4 regions of the Shewanella sp. W3-18-1 genome follow, and region 1 is predicted to be linked to each of the others. Evidence: predicted binding sites of a transcription regulator. Region 1 holds the regulator's gene; each other region holds the start of a gene.
The links. The regulator MetJ, encoded in region 1, represses methionine synthesis genes. The targets are predictions, from matches to a motif close to TAGACGTCTAGACGTCTA.
Positions count from the first base shown of each region.

Region 1 (4,219 bases):
AGTGCCTATTGCTAAGTTACTTATGCCCTTTAGAAAGGTGATTGAAGTATTGCTGTTTGTCCTCGCTATTGGCGTAGGGGCTTACACTGGCTTCTTAATTTCGGCCATGAATGCCTATCCTATGCTCAATACTGCGGTACTGCCTGCACTGTTTTTAGTGTCAGGCTTATCGGCGGGCGCTGCGGCTAACGCGGTACTGGCGTTGCTGATGTTTAAGACAGACAGTCACGATAAAACGCTTGTCAAAATGCACGGTTTAGAATTGCCTGTGATGGCGATTGAAGTCATGTTCCTGTTTATGTTGTTCTGCGCCTTGTACTTTAAAGGTGGTGCTGCGGCTGCAGCACTGGCTTCATTGACAACAGGTGTTTGGGCAAGCGTATTCTGGATTGGCGTAGTGGGTATCGGCTTTGGTATTCCATTGCTGTTTATGCTGCTACCCGCTGCGACTCGCCATACTAAGGGCGCAATGATCATGGTTGCCTGCGCTAGCTTAACGGGCGTGCTCGCACTGAGACACTTTATTGTGTACGCAGGACAAAGCTACTTAAGCTGAGTGTAGATAGGCTTTACATATTGAGAGATAAAGAAAAAGCACTGGCAATGTCAGTGCTTTTTATTGTTTGAATCTTGAGAAGGTTTGCCTGTACAAGCAGGGCACTTATTGGGGTAATAGCTCGATAACCGACTTTACCGTTAACACTAAGGCGCTGATGGCACAGAGGGCTAATGTCGCCATTTTGGTTTTATGTTTATCGATGCGTCCCACGAGTTTACCTGCGACTAAATAACCCAAAATGACTGAGGGTAATAGCATTAAGGAGAGCCATAGGTGTTTGATCTCTAGCAAGCCTGTTACAGCTAAAATACACAGCGCAATCATAGAGCTAAAAATAAAGAAGGCCGATAAAGCTGCGCGGAACTGCGAGGCATCTTTGCCCGCCAATAAAATCGCCATTGGCGGGCCACCAATTGCGGCAATATTGCCGAAAATCCCTGAAACCACACCCGCACTGAAGAGGGTTGCTTTATTAACGGGGAGACTGAATTTATACAGGCTGAGAATAACCGCGATTGTCACAATGGCGGCGATGGATAAACCGAGTATGGGTTGAGGCGCAAACAGCAACAGGCTGGCACCGATAAAACCGCCGGGTACGCGACCGATAAGAGCATATTGCAAGCCATTGAATTCTAAATGACCGCGCTCACGCACTAAGGTAAGTAGCGCGATAGAGAATCCCATCGCAATAACGGGTGCAGGGACAAGCTGCGGATCGACGATATACAACAAGGGGCTAGCAACAACCGCAAGCCCAAATCCAATCAGGCTTTGGGTTAAGGCGCCCATAAACACGATTAGCGAGGCTAAGGCAAGTGTCTGGGGATCTATCATAGAAAACATAGGGTTCCTACATACCCAAAAATCTCAAGATAAACTCATCGCTTGAGATTATGTAGGCATAAACAAAAAGGGATCGTTAACGATCCCTATTGATGAGCAATGTGATCTTGAAAATAACAGCAATCTTGGAAGCGACGAGTCGCTATTCCATGTCTTCCCACTCGATCCCCATTTCGTCCATCAACAACTTGGCTTCGGCGGGAATACTATCTGGGTTGTCTTTTGACAGATCGTCATCGTTAGGCAATGGCTGGCCAGTGTAGGCGTGCAAAAATGCCTCACACAACAGCTCGCTGTTGGTGGCGTGACGTAAATTATTGACCTGACGACGAGTACGTTCGTCCGTAAGGATCTTAAGCACTTTGAGCGGAATCGACACAGTAATTTTCTTTACTTGCTCATTCTTCTTGCCATGTTCAGCATAGGGGCTGATATATTCCCCATTCCATTCAGTCATTGACTCACCTGTTATAACGCTAAATTCGGGGCAGATTTTAAACCCTTACAAACAACAGTCAAATTATTGCTACTATTTCTTAGGGATTGCAAACAGATTTCTTTATGTTTAGACGTCTAAACGTCTTAACGCCTATTGACGATGTGGTTGGGCTTAGGTACATTTAGACGTCCAGACATCTCTATCAGTCTACCGAATTTAGGAGTCCACCCATGGCAGAGCGTCAATTAGCCACACTGGCAGTGCGTCAGGGTATCGAAAGCGATACTCAATATGGTGCCGTTGTGCCACCGATTTATTTGTCGACTAATTACGCCTTCGATGGTCATAACAATCCCCGCGAATTCGATTACAGTCGTTCAGGCAACCCAACGCGCTGCATTTTAGGCGAAGCATTAGCCCAATTAGAAAAGGGCGCCACTGGCATAGTGACGTGCACTGGCATGGCAGCCATCACCTTAGTGACCACCTTACTCGGCCCAGATGATCTCTTGGTTGTGCCCCACGATTGTTACGGCGGTTCCTACCGTTTATTTACCAACTTGGCGAAGAAAGGCCAGTTTAAGCTGATTGTGGTGGACCAAACTGACAGTCAAGCGTTAGCCGCAGCCATAGCGCAGAATCCTAAGATGGTGTGGCTCGAAACCCCATCGAACCCGTTATTGCGTGTGGTGGATATCGAAGCCATTGCTAAGGCGAGCCATGATGTCGGCGCGCTGGTGGTGGTCGATAACACCTTTTTATCGCCGATATTGCAACAACCCCTATTGTTAGGTGCGGATATCGTTATCCATTCCACCACTAAATATATCAATGGTCACAGCGATGTGGTCGGCGGCGCTGTGGTCGCCAAAGATGCGCAAATCGGCGAAAGCTTACATTGGTGGTCGAACACTCTAGGCTTAACGGGGTCAGCCTTCGACAGTTATCTGACCCTGCGCGGCCTACGTACTCTAGCGGTACGCATTCGCGAACATCAAGCCAATGCCCTGCGCATTGTTGAGGTATTAACCCAAAGCCCTGTGGTGAGCAAAGTCTATTACCCTGGTCTTGCGGATCACCCTGGTCACGCCATTGCAGCCAAGCAGCAAAAAGGCTTTGGCGCTATGCTGAGTTTTGAGCTTAAGGGCGACGAGGCCGAAGTGGTGGCCTTTTTAGGTGCATTAAGTTTATTTAGCGTGGCAGAAAGTTTAGGTGGCGTCGAAAGTTTGGTGGCAGTGCCCGCTACTATGACCCACAGAGCCATGGAGCCGCAGGCGCGCTTCGAGGCTGGTATTAAAGACACCCTATTGCGTCTATCGGTGGGTATTGAAGATGCCGCCGATTTAGTTGCAGATATTCAAGCAGGATTAGCCGCCGTTGCGGCTTGTCAGTAGAGGAATAATAGATGGCACGTTGTCACTTACATAAATTTGGTGGCTCCAGTTTAGCGGATGCCGATTGTTATCGTCGAGTCGCCCATATCCTGTTAACCCACGGTCATAGTGATGATCTCGTGGTGGTCTCTGCGGCGGGTAAAAGCACGAATTTCCTGTATAAATTATTAGCGCTGCGTGATGCGGCTCAGCTATGGCAAGAAGAATTACAAGTGCTGATCAGTTACCAACAGGGGTTGATTGAGCAGTTGTTGTCGAATGAACAAGCCCGCGATCTGCGTGAGCGTTTGGCTACTGATAAAGCGCAACTTATCAGCTTGTTATCCTTGGATGCGCGCAATGATTACCAAATCAACCATGTGGTGAGCTTTGGCGAACGTTGGTCGGCACGTTTAATGGCGGCGCTACTGCGCGAATCTGGCGTGGCGGCAAGCCATGTGGATGCCTGTTCAATTTTAGTGGCCGATGAAGCCGCTGTGCCACAAATTCGGGTACAGGAATCCCGCGCTAAAGTACAAGCCCTATTAGCCGCGCATCCCAATGAACGCTTGGTGATCACAGGCTTTATCTGCGCTAACGAGCGTGGCGATACCTTATTACTTGGTCGTAATGGTTCAGATTTTAGCGCTAGCCTGATTGCTAGTCTTGCCGATATCGAGCGCGTGACGATTTGGACCGATGTGGAAGGGGTGTTCAACGCCGATCCTAATAAAATCAACGATGCCAAGTTACTAAAAAGTATGTCACTTGCCGAAGCCGATCGCCTAGCGCGTTTAGGCTCGCCAGTATTGCATTCGCGCACTTTGCAGCCGTTATTCAATACCGAAGTGAGCTTAGCGGTGCGTTCAAGTTATGCGTCCCACACCGACTTTACCTTAATCGCGCCCCACAGTTCGTCAGCGAGTGCGCCTGTGGTGACGAACCTCAATGCTGTTGTCCTGTTCGGCTTTAAACTCACAGGGGAGTTAACTCGTTTATTAG
Region 1 is NC_008750.1:4,058,595-4,062,813, reverse strand. It holds gene nrfD (NrfD/PsrC family molybdoenzyme membrane anchor subunit) at 1-556, shown strand, start outside; gene SPUTW3181_RS18450 (sulfite exporter TauE/SafE family protein) at 662-1,405, opposite strand; gene metJ (met regulon transcriptional regulator MetJ) at 1,548-1,862, opposite strand; gene metB (cystathionine gamma-synthase) at 2,075-3,238, shown strand; gene SPUTW3181_RS18435 (bifunctional aspartate kinase/homoserine dehydrogenase II) at 3,250-4,219, shown strand, end outside.

Region 2 (4,219 bases), 1.6 Mb from region 1:
ACCAATCAGGCAATATGAACATTGCCACTGTAGTGCAATACTAATAAATACTGCTAAACCGCCATAGCTAACTCTTTGGTGTTGTTTGATAAAATGGTATAAAAAAAGCGGGAATGTTTACATAAACATTCCCGCTTTTCTATTTTGATATGCCAGCAATCATTAACATTAACCACTCAAAGCAACAGGCAAATGACCACACCCTTTGCAGGTTAACTACATAGCTCAAAGTGAGTTTGATAGGTTTGCGCCCAACGTAAAAGCTCAACCCGATTACGAGACTGGGTCTTGCGGAAAATAGAGGAAATGTGTGCTTTTACTGTATGTTCGCTGATGCATAACCTATGGGCAATTTCTTTATTCCTTGCGCCACTGGATACAAATTGAATAATGGTACGTTCACGGGATGTCAGCATCTGCAGCATAGCCACAGTATCGGAGGGCATCTCATTATTACCCTCTAACTTTTGTACGACACGGCGAAACATTTTGCTTAGCAACGTTCTATCGTACCAAAGCTCCTCTGCCACCATTTTACGTAAACCCGTTAACATCAGATCCATACGTTGATCGGCAAATAAAATACCTCGAATGCCGAGTAACATTGCAGATTCTTGGTCTAAGGAGTCTCGCTCAACTTGATACAGCGCCACAGGAAAATGTGACACTAAACGCGAAGCCAGCAAAGGAATTCCTTTGTTATCTAATGCTGAACCTTTTTGGGTGATCAGATAAAAACTACGACGGCTTTTATCTAAATCCAATTCTGCTGCGTGCTTTACAATACGCGTTTTCAAACCTATGGATTCAGCGAGTAACGCTAAATGACATGGCGCGGCCATTTGGTGTAAAAAAACCAATTCATTAATTGTGCTCAATGACTCTCCTCCCTGAAAAGTATTCTCTTATTGCAAAATGGTCTGTTTGACTCGTCTTCTAGTTAGATTTCTCAACATTCCATTAACCTGGTTGATTCTGACTAGTTAACGATTGAAAAACATCACCCAAATGTACTATTCCCTGTTTAGCCATAGTAAGTTCGACTAACACACCATCGAAAAACGGGTTATGAGTTAAAACCACTCGTTAAATCCACAGCCTCACAGCACTTGCACTGTTAAACTAGGATGAGCCGCCCCAAGTTGCAACATAAATTAAACATAAAGGTTAGTGCAAAAGTATGACAACTCTATGTCGTCATACTTTCATCAGATGTGTTAGCGGGAGGAAAATCTTACCACTCAAATAAACCGCATCATTCACCAGTCATACTAAGTGCTTGGTGTAAGTGCTGCTATTTGCTTATCTTGAAAACGAGACAACAAAGTCAGTGCTACTATCGCGCCAATAAGGGCAAAGAACATATCCGATTGAGTGTCCCATACATAGCCTTGAGTTCCCAAAAAGGCTTCTGCACCTTCGCCAGTGGCCACAGCAACCCACCATTCGATCAGTTCATAAAACGCCGAAAATGCGAGCACAAAACACGTCGCAAGAAACGCGCACCAAGCCCCTGGTTTTACCGCTTCGTTGCGCAGCATAATTTCACGGGCGAGCATGGCTGGGATAAAACCTTGGGCAAAATGCCCGACTTTATCGTAATTATTACGTTCCGAGCCCATCCAATCAGCAATAGTGTCAAACAACGGCACTTCAGCGTAAGTGTAATGAGCGCCCACAAACAACACACAGCAATGTATTAAAATTAACAAATACGCCAAAGGTGTTAGCGGAAAACGGTTACGGGTAAAAAATAAAATCGGTACTGCGACTAATCCAGGTAAGGCTTCGAGCAACCAAGTAAATAGATCTGCGGGTTTTATCGCCGACCATATTAAAACTGAGAGGTAAATACCGCACCATGCGATTTTGTTATTCAATGTTTCTTCCTCTTATGCGATATTGTTCTAAATTTAGAATATTAACTTTAGCCATCTAGCCCTCCACACTGAGCAAAAAAAGTGCTACTTTGGTGGGTGAAGGTTGTCAGCATATCATAAGAAACATTTCTATTAATTAGAGGGTACCCATATCATGGCGAAACATTCGCTGGACAAGGATAAGATCAAGATCCTGCTGTTGGAAGGCGTCCACCAATCCGCGGTCGATGTATTTGAACGTGCGGGATATACCAATATCGAATATCACAAAGCCTCTTTAGGTGATGAAGCCTTACTTGAATCCATCAAAGATGCGCACTTTGTAGGGCTTCGCTCGCGTACTCAGTTAACTGCCGAGGTGCTGAAACGTGCCGAGAAGTTAATCGCGATTGGTTGTTTCTGTATTGGTACTAACCAAGTTGATCTTGCCACCGCCGAATCCCTTGGTATTCCTGTATTTAACGCGCCATTTTCAAACACGCGCAGTGTTGCTGAGCTAGTAATTGGCGAAATCATTATGCTGATGCGAGGCATCCCTGAGCGTAATGCCATCGCCCACCGTGGCGGTTGGATGAAAACCGCTGCAGGCAGCTACGAAGTGCGTGGTAAAACCTTAGGTGTAATTGGTTACGGTCATATTGGTACTCAGCTTGGCATTCTGGCGGAAACCTTAGGTATGCGCGTGGTGTTCTTCGATATCGAAGACAAACTGCCGCTAGGTAACGCACAGCAAATCCATTCAATGGAGCAACTGCTGGCGCAATCTGATGTTGTAAGTTTACACGTCCCTGAAACACCACAAACCAAAGATATGATAGGCGCACCTGAGTTTGCCGCTATGCGTAAAGGTAGCATCTTTATCAACGCCTCACGCGGTACAGTAGTCGATATCGATGCCTTAACGGTCGCCTTAAAAGAACGTCACCTCGCGGGCGCCGCAATCGATGTGTTCCCCGTCGAGCCACAATCCAATGACGATGAGTTTATCACTCCTCTACGTGGTTTAGACAACGTATTACTCACGCCGCACGTCGGTGGTAGTACGGCTGAGGCTCAGGAAAACATTGGTATTGAAGTGGCTGGTAAGTTAGCGAAATATTCAGACAACGGCTCAACCGTGTCTGCGGTTAACTTCCCTGAAGTGTCGCTGCCAACGCATAAAGGCACCTCACGCTTACTGCATATTCACCAAAACCGCCCTGGCGTACTGATCAAGATCAACCAAGCCTTCTCAGAAAAAGGCATCAACATCGCCGCCCAATATCTGCAAACTACCGCAGAAATTGGTTATGTCGTGATGGAAGTTGATACCACTCAAGCAGAAGAAGCCTTAGTTGAGCTCAAAGCGATTGAAGGCACACTGCGTACCCGCGTACTGTTTTAAGATATTAATCCAACCGCATACGCGTATCGGCTAAAGTACACATTAAGGCGCATATATCATTCACAGATATGTGCGCCTTATGCTTTTGAGCCAACTGGAATTCCGTTACAATCTAGCCTCTCACATCGTCTTCATTTTCAGGATCTCGCTATGACTATTTCAGTTTCTACACCCCATTGGGATCTGGACGCTACCTTGCCTCCACTTATGCTTGCCAACTTATCTCATATGGGCCTAATCAAAGTCGTTGGAGAACAAGGCCGTAGTTTTATCCATGGCCAAGTGACCACAGACATCAGCTCATTGGCCACGGATCAATGGCGCTGGGGCGCCCATTGCGATCCTAAAGGTAAAATGCTGGCCAGTTTCAGAACCTTTGCCATCCAAGAGGCACTCTTTATGTTGATGCCAAAGGGTGCTATCGAAGTCGATTTACCCCAACTACAAAAATATGCGGTATTTAGCAAAGCTACCTTAAGCAATGCATCCGGTGAATGGACTTTACTCGGCGTTGCCGGCGAACAAGCCTGCCAATTTGTGAAACAGCATTTTGGTGATATTCAGCAAGAACTCACACTCATTGAAAATGGTGCGATTTTAAAAGACGCGGATAGATTTATTTTGGTTCTGCAACCAGAAACCGCAAACACCCTCGTTGCTAAGCACACAGTATTTGATGCCACCGCTTGGCAAGTATTAGAAATTGCAGCGGGTTATCCTAACCTTGCCGCCAGTCATGCCCACCAGTACGTACCACAAATGTGTAACCTGCAAGCTGTTAATGGTATCAGCTTTAATAAAGGCTGCTACATGGGACAAGAAACCGTCGCCCGCATGAAGTACCGCGGCGGAAATAAGCGCGCACTTTACATTCTCCATGGCACAACCTCGTTAACGGTGGATCTGGAAACTAGCCTTGAAATTGCGATGGAAGACGGTTATCGCAAAGGGGGGC
Region 2 is NC_008750.1:907,919-912,137, reverse strand. It holds gene SPUTW3181_RS04180 (curlin) at 1-44, shown strand, start outside; gene SPUTW3181_RS04175 (helix-turn-helix transcriptional regulator) at 213-878, opposite strand; gene SPUTW3181_RS04170 (DUF2238 domain-containing protein) at 1,272-1,880, opposite strand; gene serA (phosphoglycerate dehydrogenase) at 2,035-3,264, shown strand; gene ygfZ (tRNA-modifying protein YgfZ) at 3,415-4,219, shown strand, end outside.
Region 2: a site for MetJ is predicted at 1,929-1,946, ahead of serA (phosphoglycerate dehydrogenase). Genes of this name have one in related genera too.

Region 3 (4,219 bases), 290 kb from region 1:
CAGATTAACAGTTCAAAAGTTTAACCTTTTGTATTTAATCTAATCCTTTGGCTGATTAACCTAGTGATTTTGCTGCATTCAGCACATTTTCAACGGTGAAACCGAAATGCTTCAGCAACACGTTGCCTGGCGCAGACTCACCGAAAGTGGTCATACCCACAACAGTGCCTTCGAAACCAACATACTTGTACCAGAAGTCAGTATGGGCTGCTTCAATGGCGACACGCTTAGTCACAGCACGGGGCAATACTGACTCTTTATAAGCCGCATCTTGCTTATCAAACTCAGTGTTTGATGGCATAGAAACTACGCGAACTTGTTTGCCTTGTTCAGTCAGAGCCGCTGCCGCTTCCATCGCCAATTGCACTTCACTACCGGTTGCGATCAGGATCAGTTCTGGTGTACCTGCACAGTCTTGCAGTACGTACGCACCTTTTGCCACATTGGCTAATTGCTCAGCACTGCGTACTTGAGCCTTCAGGTTTTGACGGCTGAAGATGAGTGATGTTGGTGCCGTACGACGTTCGATAGCCGCCTTCCACGCAACAGCGGTTTCAGCCGCATCACAGGGGCGCCATACCGCCATATTTGGCGTCATACGCAGGTTAGCTAATTGCTCAACGGGTTGGTGCGTTGGGCCGTCTTCACCTTGACCGATAGAGTCATGGGTGTAAACGAAGATGTTTTGAATGCCCATCAGTGCAGACATACGCACAGCATTACGCGCGTATTCCATAAACATCATGAAAGTCGCACCGTAGTTGATAAAGCCACCATGGAGTGACACGCCGTTCATAATGCCACTCATACCGAACTCGCGCACACCGTAGTACACATAGTTACCGGCTGGATCGTCTTGAATCCCTTTAGAACCTGACCATAAGGTCAAGTTAGAACCCGCTAAGTCGGCAGAGCCACCAAGCAGTTCAGGCAACATAGCACCAAAGGCACCGATGGCATTTTGTGACGCTTTACGGCTCGCAATACCTTCGGCTTTATCTTGGCATTCTTGGATAAATGCCTGTGCTTTAGCTTCGAAATCAGCAGGTAATTCGCCTTTCAGTACACGGCGCTCGTACTCTGTAGCCAGTTCTGGGTATGCTTTAGCGTAAGCAGCAAACTTGTCGTTCCACGCGGCTTCCCTTGCAGCACCCGCCTCTTTAGCATCCCAACCTGCGTAAACATCGGCAGGGATTTCGAATGGTGCATGTGGCCAACCTAAGAATTCACGAGCCGCGGCGATTTCAGCATCACCTAATGGTGCGCCATGACAATCGTGGCTGCCAGATTTGTTTGGCGAACCGAAACCGATAATGGTTTTGCAGCAGATCATGGTGGGCTTGTCGGTCACGGCTTTCGCCGCTTCAATAGCGGCACGAATCGCATCGCTATCATGGCCATCAACATTGGCAATCACATGCCAGCCGTAAGCTTCGAAACGTTTTGGCGTGTCATCGGTAAACCAGCCTTCAACATGGCCGTCGATAGAAATACCGTTGTCATCCCAAAATGCAATTAACTTACCTAAACCTAAAGTGCCAGCTAATGAACAAGCTTCGTGGGAAATACCTTCCATCAAGCAACCATCGCCAAGGAAGCAGTAAGTATAGTGATCAACAATCTCGTGGCCGTCGCGGTTAAACTGCGCCGCTAGTGTTCTTTCGGCAATCGCCATACCGACCGCATTACTAATGCCCGCGCCTAATGGACCCGTTGTGGTTTCAACACCTGGGGTATAACCATATTCAGGATGACCTGGGGTTTTTGAATGCAATTGACGGAATTGTTTCAGTTCTTCAATCGGTAGTTCATAACCCGTCAGGTGGAGTAAAGAGTAGATCAGCATAGAGCCGTGACCGTTAGAGAGGATAAAACGATCTCTATCTACCCATTTCGGATTGTTCGGATTGTGCTTAAGGAAATCATTCCACAGCACTTCAGCAATATCTGCCATGCCCATTGGGGCGCCGGGGTGGCCTGAGTTTGCTTTTTGAACTGCATCCATACTTAACGCACGGATTGCGTTGGCGAGTACTTTACGGGAAGACATGCTCTCTCCTGCTTAATTTGTGGGGTCTAGCGGGCAATTTGGATGCATATTTTCCCCTACATAAGAGGATGACGCAAACGAAAATTCATCACAATTTCACCTTCATCGCGTCAATCGTGCTTTATCAAGATAAAAAAGAGATTGAATATGAACTTTTATAGTCCAAACTTCGTAATTAAAATCGGCATACCAAGACACTCATAAAGTTTTTACTTAAGATTGCCTACGGGCCATCTTGGGCATTTTAATTAGATATACCAATGAAAAATAATGGTCCAAAGATATATTTAATGATTTATTTTCAAAAAGTTAATTAACAAAATCGCTTTTTAGTTTGGATTTTAAAGCTGGGATTTACCTCACTAAGTACACAAATATTTAGCTTTGGGGGTGTCATAGTGATGAATTTCCACTAAAATAGCCGTCTAGATGTAGATGCTTCTACACGTTTGAATGCTAACGACGAGATTTTCCTACTATGGCAAAGCACTTGTTTACTTCTGAGTCGGTCTCAGAAGGTCATCCCGATAAAATTGCAGATCAGATTTCTGATGCTGTGCTAGATGCAATTCTGGCCCAAGATCCTAAAGCACGCGTCGCGTGTGAAACCTACGTCAAAACTGGCATGGTATTAGTGGGTGGTGAAGTCACTACTTCTGCTTGGGTAGATATTGAAGAGTTGACCCGTAAAACGGTTCGCGAAATTGGTTATACCCATTCAGACATGGGGTTTGATGCCGATTCCTGCGCCGTATTAAACGCGATTGGTAAACAGTCTCCAGACATCAACCAAGGTGTTGATCGCGCCGATCCAAAAGAACAAGGTGCCGGCGACCAAGGCTTAATGTTTGGTTATGCCAGCAATGAAACCGAGATCCTGATGCCTGCACCTATCACTTATGCCCATGCACTAGTGAAGCGTCAATCAGAAGTACGTAAAAACGGCACTTTGCCATGGCTGCGCCCAGACGCGAAAAGCCAAGTCACCTTCGCCTACGAAAACAACAAGATTGTCGGTATCGATGCGATCGTGCTTTCAACCCAGCACAGCCCTGATATCGCCCAAGCAGATTTGATCGAAGGCGTGATGGAAAGCATCATCAAGCCCGTTCTGCCTGCCCAGTGGTTAAGCAAAGACACTAAATACTTTATCAACCCAACTGGCCGTTTCGTTATCGGCGGACCTATGGGTGACTGTGGTTTAACGGGTCGTAAGATCATCGTAGATACCTACGGCGGTATGGCGCGTCATGGCGGTGGTGCATTCTCTGGTAAAGACCCATCAAAAGTTGACCGTAGTGCCGCTTACGCTGCCCGTTATGTAGCAAAAAACATTGTTGCTGCAGGTCTGGCTGATCGCTGCGAATTGCAAGTGTCTTACGCTATCGGTGTGGCTGAGCCAACATCAATCAGTATCGAGACCTTCGGTACGGGTAAAGTGTCTGAAGAGGTGCTGATCAAATTAGTGCGTCAACACTTCGACCTACGCCCATATGGCCTGACTGAAATGCTAAATCTGGCTCGCCCAATTTATCAGGCAACTGCCGCTTACGGTCACTTTGGCCGCAACGAATTCCCATGGGAAGCAACAGATAAAGCCGAAGCACTGCGCGCTGACGCTGGCTTATAATCCCATATTAAGATGCATAAAAAACCGCTACCAAGCGGTTTTTTTATGCATGATGGGGTAGATTAATAATGCGAAGACAAATACAGCAAGATAAAAAGCAGCATATACACTAACCATTAGAGTCCACTGACCCATGAACGATAACGCCACCTTATTACAGCAACTTCAAACTTGTGCATGGGCAGCCAATGTAGGTCAGCCAGAGGAAACAGCAAAGACATACGGCACATTAGCGGACATTGCCGCTTTTATTGAATCCGATCCTGAAGCCTTTTTTGAAACACCTTACGAAATCCAATATGAAAGCCTGTGTGTAACAGATCATAACTTGGCTACTTCATTAAAAACAAAGGCAGTAGTAAATGACATGCATGCTTGGATTTCTGACAACGAAGTAGATGAAATATCTAAGTCAGCTTACCTCTCCACTTGGAAAATGATTCCCGTTGCAGAAGTATGCGCACTGACATCCGACGACGCAGATACGCTCGCTACACTACTCCGAGCTGACGTTAAACTTTCAGCCTTTACGAGTGAAC
Region 3 is NC_008750.1:3,771,860-3,776,078, forward strand. It holds gene tkt (transketolase) at 56-2,050, opposite strand; gene metK (methionine adenosyltransferase) at 2,529-3,680, shown strand; gene SPUTW3181_RS17150 (hypothetical protein) at 3,814-4,219, shown strand, end outside.
Region 3: a site for MetJ is predicted at 2,469-2,486, ahead of metK (methionine adenosyltransferase). Genes of this name have one in related genera too.

Region 4 (4,219 bases), 1.6 Mb from region 1:
CAAAAACCACCATGCGTTCATCGGCTTGCATGGCAATCGACAAGGCCTCATTGACGGCCTGTAACATATTCATTTCAGCCACGGCTTATAGTCTCCCTGCACTTTTTGGATAGGCTTGCGGATATTTCTTGATATGTTCTTTAAGATCGGCAAGTTGCTTTTTCAGCACTGGCGTCGGCTTGTCGTACACATCTTCAATAATTTCATCCAGCATAGGCACAGGAATTTTTTCAGCCACTTTTACTGCAGCCAATACTTCTTCACGATATTTCTCATGCAATTTCACATCATCCGCTTCAGCCAACCAACCTTTGTTGATAAGCCATAATTTGAAGCGTTTAACCGGATCGTGTTGCTGCCACTTGGCTTCTTCATCTTTCGAGCGATAACCAGAGGGATCGTCTGAAGAAGAGTGCGCGCCGAGACGGTAAGTCATGGCTTCAATCAGCACAGGCGCATTATGCTCAATCGCATAGGCGCGGGCTTGCTGAGTTGCGGCTAACACGGCCAACATGTCATTACCATCAACACGAATGGTGTGCATGCCATAACCCACACCGCGGCTAGCAATACCGTTACCGGCAAACTGCTCTTCGGTGGGCGTTGAAATGGCGTAGCCATTGTTACGACAGAAGAAAATCACTGGGCATTTCAATACCGCGGCCATGTTTAGGCCAGCATGAAAATCCCCTTCCGATGCAGCGCCTTCGCCAAAATAACAAACCGCGACTTTGCGCTTACCTTGCATTTTTAAGCTGTAGCCCACACCAGTCGCCTGCGGGATTTGCGTGGCTAACGGTGAAGAAATCGTTTGATAATGCAATGCCGCACTACCGTAATGGATTGGCATTTGTCGACCTTTACCAAGATCTTTCTCGTTACTGAACATCTGATTCATAAACTGTTCAGTGGTAAAGCCGCGATAACGCAGCGCCGCATGCTCACGATATTGTGCGAGGATCACATCTTCTTGATCGAGTGCGGCCACACTGCCGACAATCGCCGCTTCTTCACCCGTACAGGTCATGTAGAAGCTGATGCGTCCTTGACGCTGGGCGCCAAGCATACGTTCATCGAGCACCCGAGTGAATACACAGGTATCGTAAATTTTAGTGGCTAAGGTTTCATCTATCACAGGCAAAACCGCGGTTTCATAAGTGGTGCCGTCGGCTTGTAGAATTCGAAGGATAGGAATGTGTAGCGATGCCTTATCCAAGAAGCCGACACGGTGCACTGTATCAGTGTTGAGTGTTGCTTTGCTCATATTGTGCTCTTGTTATCTCATTACGCATCAAAGCGTTTTGATGCGTCTGTTTATACGAATATGCCCGACGAACATTACGTTAACGTAAACTACCTATCAACCATTGGCATAGCTCAAACCACAAGTTATCCCTGCCACGCATGTATATATTGCTTTACAAGCCTAACGCACGTCCGCATTCACCGCAGGGATCAGGCAAATCACAGTGCGATTGCCAATAGGCACTTTGGCATTAGGGAACACGACAGACTCAAACTCGTGCTCCACTTTAATTTCTTTCCCACCTTCCCGCGCTAAAACAAAGCCCTTCGGGAAAGATCTGAAGTTTTCGACATCCGTTGCGAAGGTAAATTCAAAATCATCGAAATGTTTATTGATGACGCGGCACACTTGGTACAAGTTAACCTTATCGGCATCAAATGCATCCAGCTCCAACGGCTTAGCGGTGATCAAGCGCATGAACATTTCATGGGTGGCGATAAAACGCGTCATGTCGTTTTGCCCCATGGGATACACTTTGCCAAGCTCAATGGTAAAGGCATCGGCGCCGTAGCGTTCAGAGGAAAAATAGCTGAAGGTCGTGGTCGGTTCGTGGTGGAAAAGTACTGTATCGACGCCGCTTGCGGCTAAAAACATAATTTGCTCGCCGCTAAAGGCGCGCCCTGGACGATAGGGATAAATAGCGAACTTTTCATGCTTCGAGGCGCGCATCGCCGTGTGCAGATCATAATGGATGCGCTGACGTCCATCGGCAACCGTAGTATAAAAACGATCGACATAGGCTTCGAGTTTTTTCGCGCGTACTCGCTCAGGGTTCACTAACCCTGGTGGATTGGAATGCTCACCACTAAACAGACGATTCATGTTTTCGTCAATAATCCGCGTGCCGTTATTAATCGCTAATGGGTTACCAATGAGAAATAAAGTGCGCTGCTTTGCGATGATCTTTTGCTGTAAAAGTTGTTTAATTAAGCTATTGCAGAGTTCAATGGGCGCGGTCTCGTTACCGTGAACACCGCAAGAAAGCACAATATCTTTTCCTTCATTCTGTATTGGTTCGAAAACAATAACACCGGTATCCCACACTTCCACTTGAGTATGATCGCCTAAGTTAAATGAAAATTCGCCATCGAACTGTTCAGGATGGGCTAAGGTGAGCGCTAAAAAATCCTTTGAATCTAACAGAGCTTGTAACACAGAATTCTCCTTATAATGGTGTGTTAAAAGTAAGCGCTAAGCGCTAAATAAACCTACAACACCTAAGCACTTAATACTCACCTTCAAAAGCGCTTCAATACTAACACAAGTTTTTCACCTATATCTCTGACATTCTTGTTGAACTACGCAGTTTTGGGGTAAAAATTTTGATTTCTCTTGAGAGAAATTAAGCATCGCACACCACAACAATTGCATAAAATTTTACAGCCATACTTGCTTTTAATCCTCTGTTTAATCACAATCCTTAGCCATCTAGACTTCTATTGGATTTAATTATGGCGTTAGCAACCTTTGGTGCCGGCTGTTTCTGGGGCGTAGAGTATTTTTTTAGACAAGTGAATGGCGTACTAAATGCCACCTGTGGATATATGGGTGGCAATAATGCCGCCACTACTTATGAAGAAGTGAAAAAAGGTAAAACAGGCCATGCCGAAGTGGTGCAAGTGGAATTTGACCCAGCCCTTGTCAGTTATGAAGACTTGCTCGATGTATTTTGGAAAAACCACAATCCAACGAGTCTGAACATGCAAGGCGGAGATATTGGTACTCAGTACCGCAGCACCATTTTCTTCCACGACCGTGAACAAAAGGCCGCGGCAGAAGCCTCAAAGTTGGCTTTTGCCCGCTCGGGCCGTTGGGGATTACGCCATATAGTGACTGAGATAGTGCCACTGCAACAGTTCCATGTGGCTGAGGAATGCCATCAAAATTATATTGATAAGAACAACTTACCAAGTTGTCATATCGAATATTAATACGAGTTAGCCTTAAATCGGGCCAAATAAAAAACGCACTCACGGATTAACATGAGTGCGTTTTTTATCTCTGAAAAGCTCACTTAAGCGTTTAGTGCCTTATCAATTAATGCTTGTGCGTCTTTGATAATCTCAGCCAAATGCTGCTCACTGATAAAACTTTCGCCATAGATCTTAAATAAGGCTTCAGTGCCCGATGGACGCGCCGCAAACCAGCCATTCGCTGTGGTGACTTTGATGCCACCAATGGCGGCATTATTGCCCGGTGCATGGGTTAACACGCTTTCGATTGTCTCACCCGCAAGCACTGTGGCATTTAAGGTCTCAGCATTGAGCAAAGCAAACTTGGCTTTGTTTCCAAGACTGATTGGGCTATCGATACGCTTATAGAAACTTTGACCAAATTGTTTTACTAACTCTTGGTGACGCTGACCAGGGGTTTTACCTGTCACCGCAAGGATCTCTGCTGCAAGTAACCCTAGAATAAAACCGTCTTTATCCGTGCACCAAGTAGTGCCATCTCGGCGTAAGAAGGCGGCGCCAGCACTCTCCTCTCCGCCAAAGGCAATAGTCGCCTCAGCTAAACCATCGACAAACCATTTAAAGCCGACAGGCACTTCGAGTAATTTTTTGCCGTGGAAGGCGCAAATTTTGTCGATAAGCGCACTCGATACTAAGGTTTTACCTATGGCTAAGCTATCGCTCCAATCTGGTCTGTGTGTCAGCAGGTAATCAATCGCCACAGCTAAATAATGGTTAGGATCCATTAAGCCCGTACCCGGGCAGACTATGCCATGACGATCATAATCGGGATCATTCCCAAGGCATAAATCAAAAGATTCTTTATGGGCGAGTAAACCAGCCATCGCATAGGGAGACGAGCAATCCATACGAATTTTGCCGTCTTTATCCAGTGGCATAAAGCTAAAACTCGGGTCGACTTTATCATTCACTAAGGTGATATCAATGCCGTAATGCTTAG
Region 4 is NC_008750.1:2,446,282-2,450,500, forward strand. It holds gene SPUTW3181_RS11015 (alpha-ketoacid dehydrogenase subunit beta) at 1-82, opposite strand, end outside; gene SPUTW3181_RS11020 (thiamine pyrophosphate-dependent dehydrogenase E1 component subunit alpha) at 86-1,264, opposite strand; gene astE (succinylglutamate desuccinylase) at 1,427-2,461, opposite strand; gene msrA (peptide-methionine (S)-S-oxide reductase MsrA) at 2,758-3,237, shown strand; gene pgm (phosphoglucomutase (alpha-D-glucose-1,6-bisphosphate-dependent)) at 3,321-4,219, opposite strand, start outside.
Region 4: a site for MetJ is predicted at 2,728-2,745, ahead of msrA (peptide-methionine (S)-S-oxide reductase MsrA). Genes of this name have one in related genera too.